Regions from separate parts of the Enterobacter cancerogenus genome, predicted to be linked through region 4. Evidence: predicted binding sites of a transcription regulator. Region 4 holds the regulator's gene; each other region holds the start of a gene.
The links. The regulator sigma-54, encoded in region 4, starts transcription at its own class of promoters, with help from an activator protein. The targets are predictions, from matches to a motif close to GTTGGCACANNTTTCGCTNT.
Positions count from the first base shown of each region.

Region 1: norV (anaerobic nitric oxide reductase flavorubredoxin) is a predicted target of sigma-54. The motif match lies at 1,360-1,379, and genes of this name have one in related genera.
Region 2: I6L58_RS21920 (branched-chain amino acid ABC transporter substrate-binding protein) is a predicted target of sigma-54. The motif match lies at 1,745-1,764, and genes of this name have one in related genera.
Region 3: glnA (glutamate--ammonia ligase) is a predicted target of sigma-54. The motif match lies at 795-814, and genes of this name have one in related genera.

Region 1 covers NZ_CP077290.1:3,781,486-3,784,679, reverse strand. The annotation lists gene norR (nitric oxide reductase transcriptional regulator NorR) at 1-1,238, opposite strand, end outside; gene norV (anaerobic nitric oxide reductase flavorubredoxin) at 1,426-2,871, shown strand; gene norW (NADH:flavorubredoxin reductase NorW) at 2,868-3,194, shown strand, end outside.
Region 2 covers NZ_CP077290.1:4,625,304-4,628,497, reverse strand. The annotation lists gene tyrP (tyrosine transporter TyrP) at 1-808, shown strand, start outside; gene I6L58_RS21925 (YecA/YgfB family protein) at 841-1,509, opposite strand; gene I6L58_RS21920 (branched-chain amino acid ABC transporter substrate-binding protein) at 1,927-3,048, shown strand; gene I6L58_RS21915 (ABC transporter permease subunit) at 3,149-3,194, shown strand, end outside.
Region 3 covers NZ_CP077290.1:2,747,924-2,751,117, reverse strand. The annotation lists gene typA (ribosome-dependent GTPase TypA) at 1-522, opposite strand, end outside; gene glnA (glutamate--ammonia ligase) at 911-2,320, shown strand; gene glnL (nitrogen regulation protein NR(II)) at 2,619-3,194, shown strand, end outside.
Region 4 covers NZ_CP077290.1:3,262,591-3,265,784, forward strand. The annotation lists gene ptsN (PTS IIA-like nitrogen regulatory protein PtsN) at 1-446, opposite strand, end outside; gene hpf (ribosome hibernation promoting factor) at 529-816, opposite strand; gene rpoN (RNA polymerase factor sigma-54) at 839-2,272, opposite strand; gene lptB (LPS export ABC transporter ATP-binding protein) at 2,320-3,045, opposite strand; gene lptA (lipopolysaccharide ABC transporter substrate-binding protein LptA) at 3,052-3,194, opposite strand, start outside.

The DNA.
Region 1 (3,194 bases), 520 kb from region 4:
CGGTGAATGGCATGTTCCAGCTCGCGCACGTTTCCCGGCCAGTCGTAGCTCAGCAGATGGCTGCGCGCGCCCGGGCTTAACACCACGCGGGAAAGCCCCATCTTCAGACGACACTGCTCGCAGAAATAGCCTGCCAACAGCACCACATCTTCACCACGCTCGCGCAGCGGCGGCACGGAGAGCGGGAAAACGCTCAGTCGGTGAAACAGGTCGGCACGGAACTGTCCGGCCAGCACGGCTTCACGCAGATCGCGGTTAGTGGCGGCCAGCACGCGCACGTCGACGCGCAGGCTGCGATCGTCCCCGACGCGCTGAATATCACCATACTGCAGCACGCGCAGCAGCTTCGCCTGCAGCGACAGCGACAGCTCACCAATTTCGTCGAGGAACAGCGTGCCGTTATCTGCCATTTCAAACTTGCCGCTGCGGTTGCTGATGGCCCCGGTAAACGCCCCTTTGACGTGACCAAACAGCTCGCTTTCCGCCACGCTCTCCGGCAGCGCCGCGCAGTTAAGGTAGACCAGCGGGTTAACCGCACGCGGCGAGGCCTCGTGAATCGACTTCGCCACCAGCTCCTTCCCGGTGCCGGTTTCACCAAAAATCAGCACGTTCAAATCCGAGGCCGCCACAATGTCGATCTCTTTTTTAAGCTGCGCCATGCCCGGCGACAGGCCGATCATCTCGGTGTGAGCCACCTGCTCAAACGCTGCCGGGCTGCCGGGAAGAATGTTCTGGCTCTCCAGTTGCTCAATCAGCAGCGCATTGTTGAGCGCGCCAGCGGCCAGCGCGGCAATCAGCCGCAGCTCCTCGTCGCTGAACGTGTCGAACTGATCCGGCGACATGCCGTCAAGCGTGAGCGCGCCGATGAGGTTTTGCCCGGCAAACAGCGGCAGGCCAATGCAGGCGTGCACCTTCAGGCTCTCCTGGCCGGGGATCAACCCGTCATAGGGATCGGGCAGATCGCTGTCTGCCGGAAAGCGCACCACGTCCCCCGCCCTGGCGATAGTTTCCAGGCGCGGGTGGCCTTCAAGGGTAAAGCGACGCCCCAGCACGTCCTGCGCCAGCCCGTCGATCGCCAGGGGGATAAACTGCCGCCCCTCGTAGCGCAGCAGCGCCGATGCATCGCACTCCAGCACGTGGCGCAGCGTGGAAATCAGCCGCTGAAAACGGTCCTGATGCCCAATCCCGGTTTGCAGTTCAATGGCAATCTTCGCCAGTACATCTACAGTAAAGCTCATGTTGACCTCGCTGTCATTTTGACAATACACATTGTCATATTGACAGTATTTATCATAGTCATTATGACTACCCATTAGGGAGGATAAAAAATAAAACCATATACAATCAATAAGTTAAAAAGTTGGCACGCAACTTGATATAGCTAAACCATCTTATTTAAAAACGTCGCATTAAACTGAGGTTGCTATGTCTATTCTGGTTAAAAATAACATTCATTGGGTTGGCCAACGTGACTGGGAAGTTCGTGATTTCCACGGAACTGAATACAAAACGCTGCGCGGCAGCAGCTACAACAGCTATCTCATTCGTGAAGGCAAAAACGTCCTGATTGATACCGTCGATCACAAATTCAGCCGTGAGTTCGTGCAGAACCTGCGCAGCGAAATCGACCTGAATGACATCGACTACATCATTATTAACCATGCGGAAGAAGATCACGCCGGCGCGCTGACCGAGTTGATGTCCCATATCCCGAATACGCCAATCTACTGCACCACCAACGCGATTGACTCCATTAACGGCCATCATCACCATCCGGAGTGGAATTTCCACACCGTGAAAACCGGTGACTCCCTGGATATCGGTAACGGCAAACAGCTGATCTTCGTGGAAACGCCTATGCTGCACTGGCCTGACAGCATGATGACCTACATGACCGGCGACGCGGTGCTGTTCAGTAACGACGCCTTCGGCCAGCACTACTGCGATGAGCGTTTGTTCAACGACGAAGTGGATCAGACCGAGCTGTTCGAGCAGTGCCAGCGCTACTACGCCAACATCCTTACGCCGTTCAGCCGTCTTGTAACGCCAAAAATCACTGAGATCCTCGGCTTTAACCTGCCGGTGGATATGATTGCCACCTCTCACGGCGTGGTATGGCGTGAAAATCCAACCCAGATTGTCGAACTGTATCTGAAATGGGCGGCAGATTATCAGGAAGATCGCATCACTATCTTCTACGACACCATGTCCAACAACACCCGCATGATGGCGGATGCAATCGCGCAGGGTATCAACGAAGTTGACCCGAACGTAGCGGTGAAAATCTTCAACGTCGCCCGCAGCGATAAAAACGAGATTCTGACCAATACCTTCCGCTCCAAAGGCGTGCTGGTGGGCACCTCCACCATGAACAACGTGATGATGCCAAAAATTGCGGGTCTGGTAGAAGAGATGACCGGCCTGCGCTTCCGCAATAAACGCGCCAGCGCCTTTGGCTCCCACGGCTGGAGCGGCGGCGCGGTTGACCGTCTCTCAACCCGCCTGCAGGATGCCGGTTTTGAAATGTCCATGAGCCTCAAGGCCAAATGGCGCCCGGACATCGACGCACTGGAAATCTGCCGCCAGCACGGTCGCGATATCGCACGTCAGTGGGCGCTCGCTCCACTGCCTGAAGCCGTAGCAAAACCGGCCGAACCACAGCCCGCCAGCAGCTGTGCCGCCGCTTCTGCCGATCTCGGCCCGCGCATGCAGTGCAGCGTCTGCCAGTGGATTTACGACCCGGAACTGGGCGAGCCACTGCAGGATGTCGCCCCGGGCACGCCGTGGAGTGACGTACCGGACAACTTCCTCTGCCCGGAATGTTCCCTTGGTAAAGACGTCTTTGACGAACTGGCTACGGAGGCAAAATGAGCAACGGGATCGTCATCATCGGCTCGGGCTTTGCCGCCCGCCAGCTGGTGAAAAACATTCGTAAACAGGATGCCAGCGTGCCGTTGACGGTGATCGCCGCCGACAGCATGGACGAGTACAACAAGCCTGATTTAAGCCACGTCATTAGCCAGAATCAGCGTGCAGAAGACCTCACCCGCCAGTCGGCGGGGGAGTTCGCGGAACAGTTTAACCTGCGCCTGTTTCCCTACACCTGGGTAACCGATATCGACGCTGCCGCCCACGTCGTGAAAGCGAAAGACCAGAGCTGGCAGTACGATAAGTTAGTGCTTGCTACCGGCGCT
Region 2 (3,194 bases), 1.4 Mb from region 4:
GTGCGTGGGGACATCGCTGGTCGATCTGTTCAATCGCTTTCTGTTCAGCGCCAAAATTCTCTTTCTGATTGCCATGCTCGTGCTGCTGGCACCGCATATCCACAAGGTTAACCTGCTGACGTTACCTCTTGAAAAAGGGCTGGCCTTGTCCGCCATCCCGGTCATTTTCACCTCGTTCGGCTTCCACGGCAGCGTGCCCAGCATTGTTAGCTATATGCAGGGCGATATCCGTAAGCTGCGCCGCGTGTTTATTATCGGCAGCGCCATACCGCTGATCGCCTATATTTTCTGGCAGCTGGTTACGCTGGGGAGCATCGATTCCTCCACCTTTATGGGCATGATGGCCGAACACGCCGGGCTGAACGGGTTGCTGGTGGCTCTGCGTAACGTCGTGACCTCTTCACACGTCGAGCTGGCGGTGCATCTTTTCGCCGACCTGGCGCTGGCGACCTCATTCCTCGGCGTCGCCCTCGGCCTGTTCGATTATCTGGCGGATCTGTTCCAGCGCCGAAATAGCGTTGCCGGACGTTTACAGACGGGGGCGATCACCTTCCTGCCACCGCTGGCCTTCGCGCTGTTCTACCCACGCGGGTTTGTTATGGCGCTGGGGTATGCAGGCGTCGCGTTATCCGTACTGGCCCTGCTGCTGCCGTCGCTGCTCGCCTGGAAAAGCCGGGAGCAGCATCCTCAACAGGGCTACCGCGTGGCGGGCGGTAAACCGCTGCTGTGTCTGGTGTTTGCCTGTGGCGTAGCGATTATTCTGGTGCAGTTCCTGATCGTTGCAGGGCTACTCCCGGAAGTTGGATAACGAAAGGGGCTCAATGTGAGCCCCTTTTTTGATTAATGCAGACAGCAGCTTTTAAACTTCTTCCCGCTTCCGCAAGGACAAGGATCGTTACGTCCGACTTTGGTGCCGTTGACGATCGGCTTTTTCGCCTCCGGCTCTTGCGGGTTCGCCATCCAGTAGTTGTACAAGCGCAGCGCCGCAGGCTGAATGCGCTCGATGCTGGCGAAATACGCCTCTTCGGTCAGTTCATCCAGCTTCTCGCTGTTCTCTTCCGTTCCGTGCAGGGCGATAACGTCCAGATCGGCTTTTAGCTCTTCAGGTAACGCCGACCAGTCGGTTAAGGCCACACCGCGCATATAGCCATAACACCACTCTTCAACCACGGTGAAGCTCTGCCCGTCCACGTCGTTAAAGCCAAACATTGGCTCAAACTGATCCGGGTACTCGCTCAGGCGCTCGGCAATGTCGTTCATATGCTTAAAGCAGAGATCGATGAACCGGTTCATTTCGCGATCGTTTTTCCAGCGCGGAATGTACTTCTCGCCGCCCCATACCGCCACCAGCCAGGTGTCGGGTTCAGGTACAACGGGGCCGGAAAGCACGGCGGTAAGCATACCGTCCAGTTCAGACACGTCAATGACAGACGCATCGTCATGGCCGTAAGACATTAAGGTCTCTTCAAGCCATGTCATTTCGCTTTCATTTAATGGGCCTTCAGTCATCGCTGACACTCCTGATCAAAAAAGGAAAAGATCCTGACACATATCGCCGCCCGTGCCTATCTGAAGTTTAGGTCTTTATTGCTGCAAAAACGTGCAAATCGTGACGCTTGCACAACTTATGGGCTTTAGTGTTAACGAGATGTGATCTCCGCTGTAATTTCACCTCATCCCGCAAGGCGGGATAAAACGGCACTCTATACTCAACATGTCACAACCCGGTCAAGGGACTAACCATTCTGGCAACGTTTTTGCTTAATGTTCTGCGTGCTAACTGGCACAACGAAACCTCGCCGTATTACGCGCTGTGTTGCCTGGATTTCGTGCGTTTTGTTCTTGCTTTTGTTTTTGGATTAACGACGTCATCAGGCGTTCGGGTTAATACCTGATGCAAAAACCTCTATGCTAAGGAACATCATAATGTCGCTGAAATTTATCAGAAGTCCCCTTTCTCTCGTGCTGGCCGGCTGTCTGGTGACGGCATTTTCCGCACAGGCCGATGTCGTGATTGGGGTTGCTGGCCCGTTCACCGGGCCAAACGCAACCTATGGCGATCAATACTGGCACGGTGCGACGCAGGCCGCGGAAGATATTAACGCCGCCGGTGGCATCAACGGTGAGAAAATTAAACTGGTTCAGGGCGATGATGCATGCGAGCCAAAACAGGCAGTCGCCGTCGCCAACCGCCTGGTTGACCAGGATAAAGTCAACGCCGTTGTCGGGCACTTCTGCTCCTCGTCAACCATGCCCGCCTCAGAGGTATACAGTGACGCGGGCATTCTCTCTATCACCCCCGGCTCGACCAACCCGCTGATTACTGAACGCGGCATGAGCGATATGTTCCGCATGTGCGGGCGCGATGACCAGCAGGGCCAGGTCGCCAGCGATTTCATTATCGACAAGCTGAAAGCGAAACGCGTGGTCATCATCCACGATAAAGATACCTACGGCCAGGGGCTGGCGGATGCGACCAAAGCGGCGCTGGCAAAACGCGGCGTTAAGGACGTGATGTATGAAGGGCTGTCGCGCGGCGAAAAAGACTTTAACGCCCTGGTGACCAAGATCGGTGCGCAAAAACCGGACGTGGTCTTCTTCGGCGGGTGCCATCCTGAAGCCGGTCCGCTGGTGCGCCAGATGCGTGAGCAAGGCGTACAGGCCAGTTTCTTCTCCGGGGACTGCATCGTCAATGAAGAGATGGTCACGGCGGCCGGAGGAGCGAAGTACACCAACGGCATCTACATGACCTTTGGTAAAGACCCCCGCCTCATCCCGGACGGCAAAGCCGTTATCGACAAATTCCGCGCCGGTAAGTTTGAACCCGAAGGCTATACCCTCTACGCCTATGCCTCCATTCAGGCCATTGCCGCCGCATTCAACGCCACAAAAGGGACCGATTCCGCCAAAGCCAGCGAATGGCTGAAAGCCAACGCCGTGGAGACGGTGATGGGCAAAAAAGCCTGGGATAGCAAAGGCGACCTGAAGGTCTCTGACTACGTGGTTTATCAGTGGGATGATAAAGGAAAATATAAGGAAGTTCAGTAACGGGACGGAGTCACGCTCAACGCCAGCGGGCCTGCCTGCTGGCGCCAACGACACATCAGGCTGCGCCAGCTGCGCTGGCCTATTACACGAGCGCGCAATGATGAGCACATTCTTCCTGCAGCAGTTAATTAACGGATTAACCCTCG
Region 3 (3,194 bases), 510 kb from region 4:
CAGACCTGCGATACCGTTCAGCGCAGACGCGTAAACGATAGGGAAGTCCAGCTGCTCGTCGGTCGCGTCGAGGTTAACGAACAGGTCAAATACCTGGTCTACAACCCAGTCAGGACGCGCGCCCGGACGGTCAACTTTGTTGATAACGACGATTGGCTTCAGACCATGGGCAAACGCCTTTTTGGTCACAAAGCGCGTCTGCGGCATTGGGCCATCCATTGCGTCAACGACCAGCAGAACGGAGTCTACCATGGACATTACACGTTCAACTTCACCACCGAAGTCGGCGTGGCCTGGGGTATCAACGATGTTGATACGGTAGTCATTCCATTTGATGGCGGTGTTTTTGGCGAGGATGGTAATCCCACGCTCTTTCTCCAAATCGTTGGAGTCCATCACACGCTCTTGAGTTTCGGCACGAGCATCAAACGTACCGGACTGCTGCAGCAGCTTATCAACCAGGGTAGTTTTACCATGGTCAACGTGCGCGATGATGGCGATGTTACGCAATTTTTCGATCACAACTTTGCCTCAGGCATTTAGAAATAGCGCGTTATTGTACACGGATTAATCGCACTACAAAACAGGATCACAAACATCCCCCGCAAACAAGTATTGCAGAGATGCTTTGTGATCGCTTTCACGGAGCGGTAACAGGGCACTTTAACGTAAATTGCACCAATATGGTGCTCAATGTTCACATTGAAGCACTATACTGGTGCAACAAATCCATTGTAGTGCAGGTCTTTTGCACTATGGTGCGCATGATAACGCCTTTTGGGGGTGTTTTAAAAGTTGGCACAGATTTCGCTTTACAAAAATACGCCAAAAAAATGGCTCGCAGCCAGGCCAAAGCAGAATTTGAAGACCTCGTTACCACGACGACAATGACCAATCTGGAGAGTTAAGTATGTCCGCTGAACACGTTTTGACGATGCTGAACGAACATGAAGTGAAGTTTGTTGATCTGCGCTTCACCGATACCAAAGGTAAAGAACAGCACGTCACAATTCCTGCTCATCAGGTAAACGCCGAATTCTTTGAAGAAGGCAAAATGTTTGACGGCTCCTCCATTGGTGGCTGGAAAGGTATTAACGAATCCGACATGGTTCTGATGCCAGATGCCACGACTGCGCTCATTGACCCGTTCTTCGAAGAGTCTACGCTGATCATCCGTTGCGATATCCTTGAGCCAGGCACGCTGCAGGGCTATGACCGCGACCCGCGTTCCATCGCGAAACGTGCTGAAGAGTACCTGCGTTCTACCGGCATTGCAGATACCGTTCTGTTTGGGCCAGAGCCAGAGTTCTTCCTGTTTGACGACATCCGTTTCGGCGCGACCATTTCGGGTTCCCACGTTGCTATCGATGACATCGAAGGCGCATGGAACTCTTCCACCAAATACGAAGGTGGTAACAAAGGTCACCGTCCTGGCGTGAAAGGCGGTTACTTCCCGGTTCCTCCGGTCGATTCTTCACAGGACATCCGCTCTACCATGTGTCTGATCATGGAAGAGATGGGCCTGGTCGTTGAAGCGCATCACCACGAAGTGGCGACCGCTGGCCAGAACGAAATCGCGACCCGCTTCAACACCATGACCAAAAAAGCGGACGAGATTCAGATCTACAAATACGTTGTTCACAATGTAGCGCACCGTTTCGGTAAAACCGCGACCTTCATGCCAAAACCGATGTTTGGCGATAACGGTTCCGGTATGCACTGCCACATGTCTCTGTCCAAGAACGGCACCAACCTGTTCGCTGGCGACAAGTATGCTGGTCTGTCCGAGCAGGCGCTGCACTACATTGGCGGTGTGATCAAACACGCTAAAGCCATCAACGCCCTGGCGAACCCAACCACGAACTCCTACAAGCGTCTGGTCCCAGGCTACGAAGCGCCGGTCATGCTGGCCTACTCTGCCCGTAACCGTTCTGCGTCTATCCGTATCCCGGTTGTTGCGTCTCCGAAAGCGCGTCGTATCGAAGTGCGCTTCCCGGATCCAGCGGCTAACCCGTACCTGTGCTTCGCCGCGCTGCTGATGGCCGGCCTGGACGGTATCAAGAACAAGATCCACCCTGGCGAAGCCATGGACAAAAACCTGTATGACCTGCCGCCAGAAGAAGCGAAAGAGATCCCACAGGTTGCTGGCTCTCTGGAAGAAGCCCTGCAGGCGCTGGACGCAGACCGTGAGTTCCTGACCGCGGGTGGCGTGTTCACCGATGAAGCTATCGACGCTTATATCGCACTGCGTACCGAAGAAAACGACCGCGTACGCATGACGCCACACCCGGTTGAGTTCGAACTGTACTACAGCGTTTAATGAAGAATGAAAACTCTGCACGATGTGTCGTGAGAGTTTAAAAACCAATGGATTTCTTGCTACGGCAAGGCGGCAATTGAGTGAGTCCCCGGGAGCTTACATCAGTAAGTGATCGGGGTGAACGAAAGCGGCCAACGCAGCTGTCGCGAGAAAGACGCAGGTTTTAGTTGCCGTGGAAACTTTCAGCCCATCTTCGGATGGGCTTTTTTCTCCACCAACAAACTGATCTCACGCGCTTTTTTCGTCTAAAACGCTATACTGCACTAAATTAGTGCAGCCAACTCCAGGAGACTGCTGAATGGCAACTGGCACGCTGCCCGATGCTGGGCAGATCCTCAATTCTTTGATTAACAGTATTTTGCTGGTCGACGACGAGCTGGCGGTGCATTACGCCAACCCGGCGGCGCAGCAACTGCTCGCCCAAAGCGCGCGCAAACTGTTTGGTACCCCGCTTCCTGAACTGCTGAGCTATTTTTCGCTGAACATCGCTCTGATGCAGGAAAGCCTGCTGGCGGGCCAGGGGTTTACCGATAACGAAGTGACGCTGGTGATCGACGGGCGCTCGCACATTCTATCGCTGACGGCGCAGCGCCTGCCTGACGGCCTTATCCTGCTGGAAATGGCCCCGATGGATAACCAACGACGCCTGAGTCAGGAGCAGCTCCAGCACGCTCAGCAAATTGCCGCTCGCGATCTGGTGCGCGGCCTGGCACATGAAATCAAAAACCCGCTGGGCGGATTACGGGGCGCAGCGCAGCTGTTAACCAAAGCGCTGCCGGACCCGGAGCTTGCCGAGTACACCAACGTCATCATTGAGCAGGCAGACCGCCTGCGTAATCTGGTTGACCGCCTGCTCGGGCCGCAACAGCCTGGC
Region 4 (3,194 bases):
AGCTCCTCATCACTTTGGGCTGAGCGCAGTCGACGGCAAATGGTTTTATCGGCCAGTCGCTTAGCAACCAGTGACAGCGTATGCAGATGGGTTTTCGTCTGATCGGCAGGCACCAGCAGGGCGAAGAGGAGATCGACCGGCTGATTATCAATGGCATCGAACGCGATGGGCGTTTCGAGCTGCACAAACACGCCGACGGCACGCAGGGTGTCTTCTTCCAGCTTGCCGTGCGGGATCGCGATGCCGTTGCCGATACCGGTACTGCCCATTTTTTCACGGGTCAGAATCGCTTCAAATACCAGCTGCGGCGGCAGGCCCAACTGCTTTGCGGCCAGCTCACTGATAATCTCCAGCGCACGTTTCTTGCTCTGGCAGTGAACGCCACTGCGGGTACATTCCTGGTTCAGGACATTGCTCAATTGAAGAGCGGAATCGTTGTTCATCATAATTTCACCTAAGCGCTAACTGTACAAACGGCCTGTTGTGTTTCACAACAGGCCTTCCTGCACCCGTTAACTGCCCGGACAATTAGTGTTGTTTCAGTTTATCTTTATGTTTATTGAGCTGTCGTGCAAGCTTATCAATCAAGCCGTCGATAGCCGCGTACATGTCTTGCCCTTCCGCACTCGCATGCAGTTCACCCCCGTTTACGTGCAGGGTGGCATCCGAGATATGAGTCACTTTCTCCACTTTCAACACAATATAGACCTGGTTGATCCTTTCGAAATACTGCTCTAATTTCGCGAACTTCGTGTTCAGGAAATCGCGCAGGGCCTCAGTAATTTCGACGTTTTGTCCAGTGATGTTGAGCTGCATAGTGTCTTCCTTATCGGTTGAGTCAGACCAGCTGTTTACGCTGGTTAGACGGCGGAATGGATAAAGACTCTCGGTACTTCGCAACGGTACGACGAGCCACCATAATACCCTGATCGGAGAGAAGGGTGGTCAACTTACTGTCGCTCAGTGGCTTCGCGGGGTTTTCCGCGGCGATCAACTTCTTCACCAGTGCACGGATTGCCGTTGACGAGGCTTCGCCGCCGCCTTCGGTATTCACATGGCTGGAGAAGAAATACTTAAGCTCAAAAATACCGCGCGGACTGTGCAGATACTTCTGCGTGGTCACGCGGGAAATGGTTGATTCATGCATCTCGACGGCCTGGGCGATATCTGCCAGCACCATCGGCTTCATAAATTCTTCGCCCTGCTCGAAGAACGCCTGCTGCTGTTCGACAATACAGCGGCTTACGCGCAGCAGCGTATCATTTCGGCTCTCCAGACTTTTGATCAACCATCGCGCTTCCTGAAGGTTGCTACGAATATATTGATTGTCGGAGTCGTTGCGAACGCTGGTGCACATGGAGGCGTACTGCTGGTTAATTTGCAAACGAGGGATGCTATCTGAATTCAGTTCAACCACCCAGCGACCGTTATGCTTTCGCACCAGCACGTCAGGGATCACGTATTCCGGTTCGCTGGTCTGGATCGACTGGCCGGGACGCGGATCGAGGGACTGAATTAAATTCACCGCCTCTTTCAGCACCTCTTCTTTCAGACGCGTGACGCGCATCAGCGAACGGAAATCATGGTTGGCGAGCAGATCCAGATGATCGCTGATGATTAAGCGGGCTTCGTCAATCCACGGCGTCTCTTTGGCGAACTGCGAAAGCTGGATCAGCAGGCAGTCGCGCAGATCTTTCGCCGCCACACCGACCGGGTCGAAGCGCTGGATGCGCTTTAACACGGCTTCAATTTCTTCCAGCTCAACGTCTTCGTCGCCGATGCTTTCCAGAATGTCGTCCAGCGTGACGGTCAGATAGCCTGTGTCATCCACGGCATCGACAATGGAGGTCGCAATGGCGCGATCGGTATCGGAGAACGGCGTAAGCTCCACCTGCCACATCAGGTAATCCTGCAGAGACTGGGTGGTTTCGCCCTGGTAGACCGGCAGCTCGTCGTCCTGGTAGTCTGCACGCGTTCCGGAAGGGGTACCGGCGGTGTAGAGTTCATCCCAGCTGGCATCCAGCGGAAGCTCGTCCGGCATCTCTTTTTGTTCGAGCGCATCAACGGTGTCGAGCATTTCTGCGTCTTGCGTTTGCTGGGTGTCTACCTCGTCATGAAGATCGGTTTGCTCCAGCAACGGATTGCTGTCCAGCGCCTGCTGGAGCTCCTGCTGAAGTTCTAACGTGGACAGCTGCAGCAGACGGATCGCCTGCTGGAGCTGCGGCGTCATCGCCAGTTGCTGGCTCAGCCTTAATTGCAAACCTTGCTTCATATTCAGAGCATTTTTCTCCGGTTCGGCGCTACGTTGCCTCTACCCTATCAGAGTCTGAAGTCTTCCCCAAGGTACACGCGCTTAACATGCTCATCCTGGAGGATTTGCTGCGGCGTACCGTGGGCAATCAGATGGCCCTGGCTAACAATGTAGGCGCGTTCGCAGACGGCCAGCGTTTCACGGACGTTATGGTCAGTGATAAGTACGCCAAGCCCGCTATCGCGCAGGTGCTCAATAATGCGTTTGATATCAATAACGGAAATGGGGTCAACGCCCGCGAAAGGTTCATCCAGCAGGATGAATTTCGGGTTAGCGGCCAGCGCACGTGCAATCTCAACGCGGCGACGTTCACCGCCAGAGAGCGCCTGACCGAGGCTGTCGCGAAGATGTTCAATGTGGAACTCTTCCATCAGCTCGTTCGCACGGTCGGTGCGCTGCTCGCTGGTCAGATCGTCACGGATCTGCAGCACGGCCATCAGGTTATCGAAGACGCTTAAGCGACGGAAGATTGACGCTTCCTGCGGCAGGTAGCCGATACCACGGCGTGCACGCGCGTGCAGCGGCAGCAGGCTGATGTCTTCATCGTCGATGATAATGTTACCTGCATCGCGCGGCACAATACCGACCACCATGTAGAAGGTGGTGGTTTTACCTGCACCGTTAGGGCCAAGCAGGCCCACAATTTCGCCGGAGTTGACGGTCAGACTGACATCTTCGACGACGCGGCGGCCTTTATACGCTTTCGCGAGGTTTTTAGCAGTTAATGTTGCCATAACGAATTAGTTACTCTTCTTCTGTGCCGGGGCCTGGCCTTTGCCTTTGTCCTGCAGCTGCGAAGGCACAAGCACGGTGGTGACGCGTTTCCCTTTCTCGCTGGTGGCCTGCATTTTCTGCTCTTTCACCAGGTAGGTGATCTTGTCGC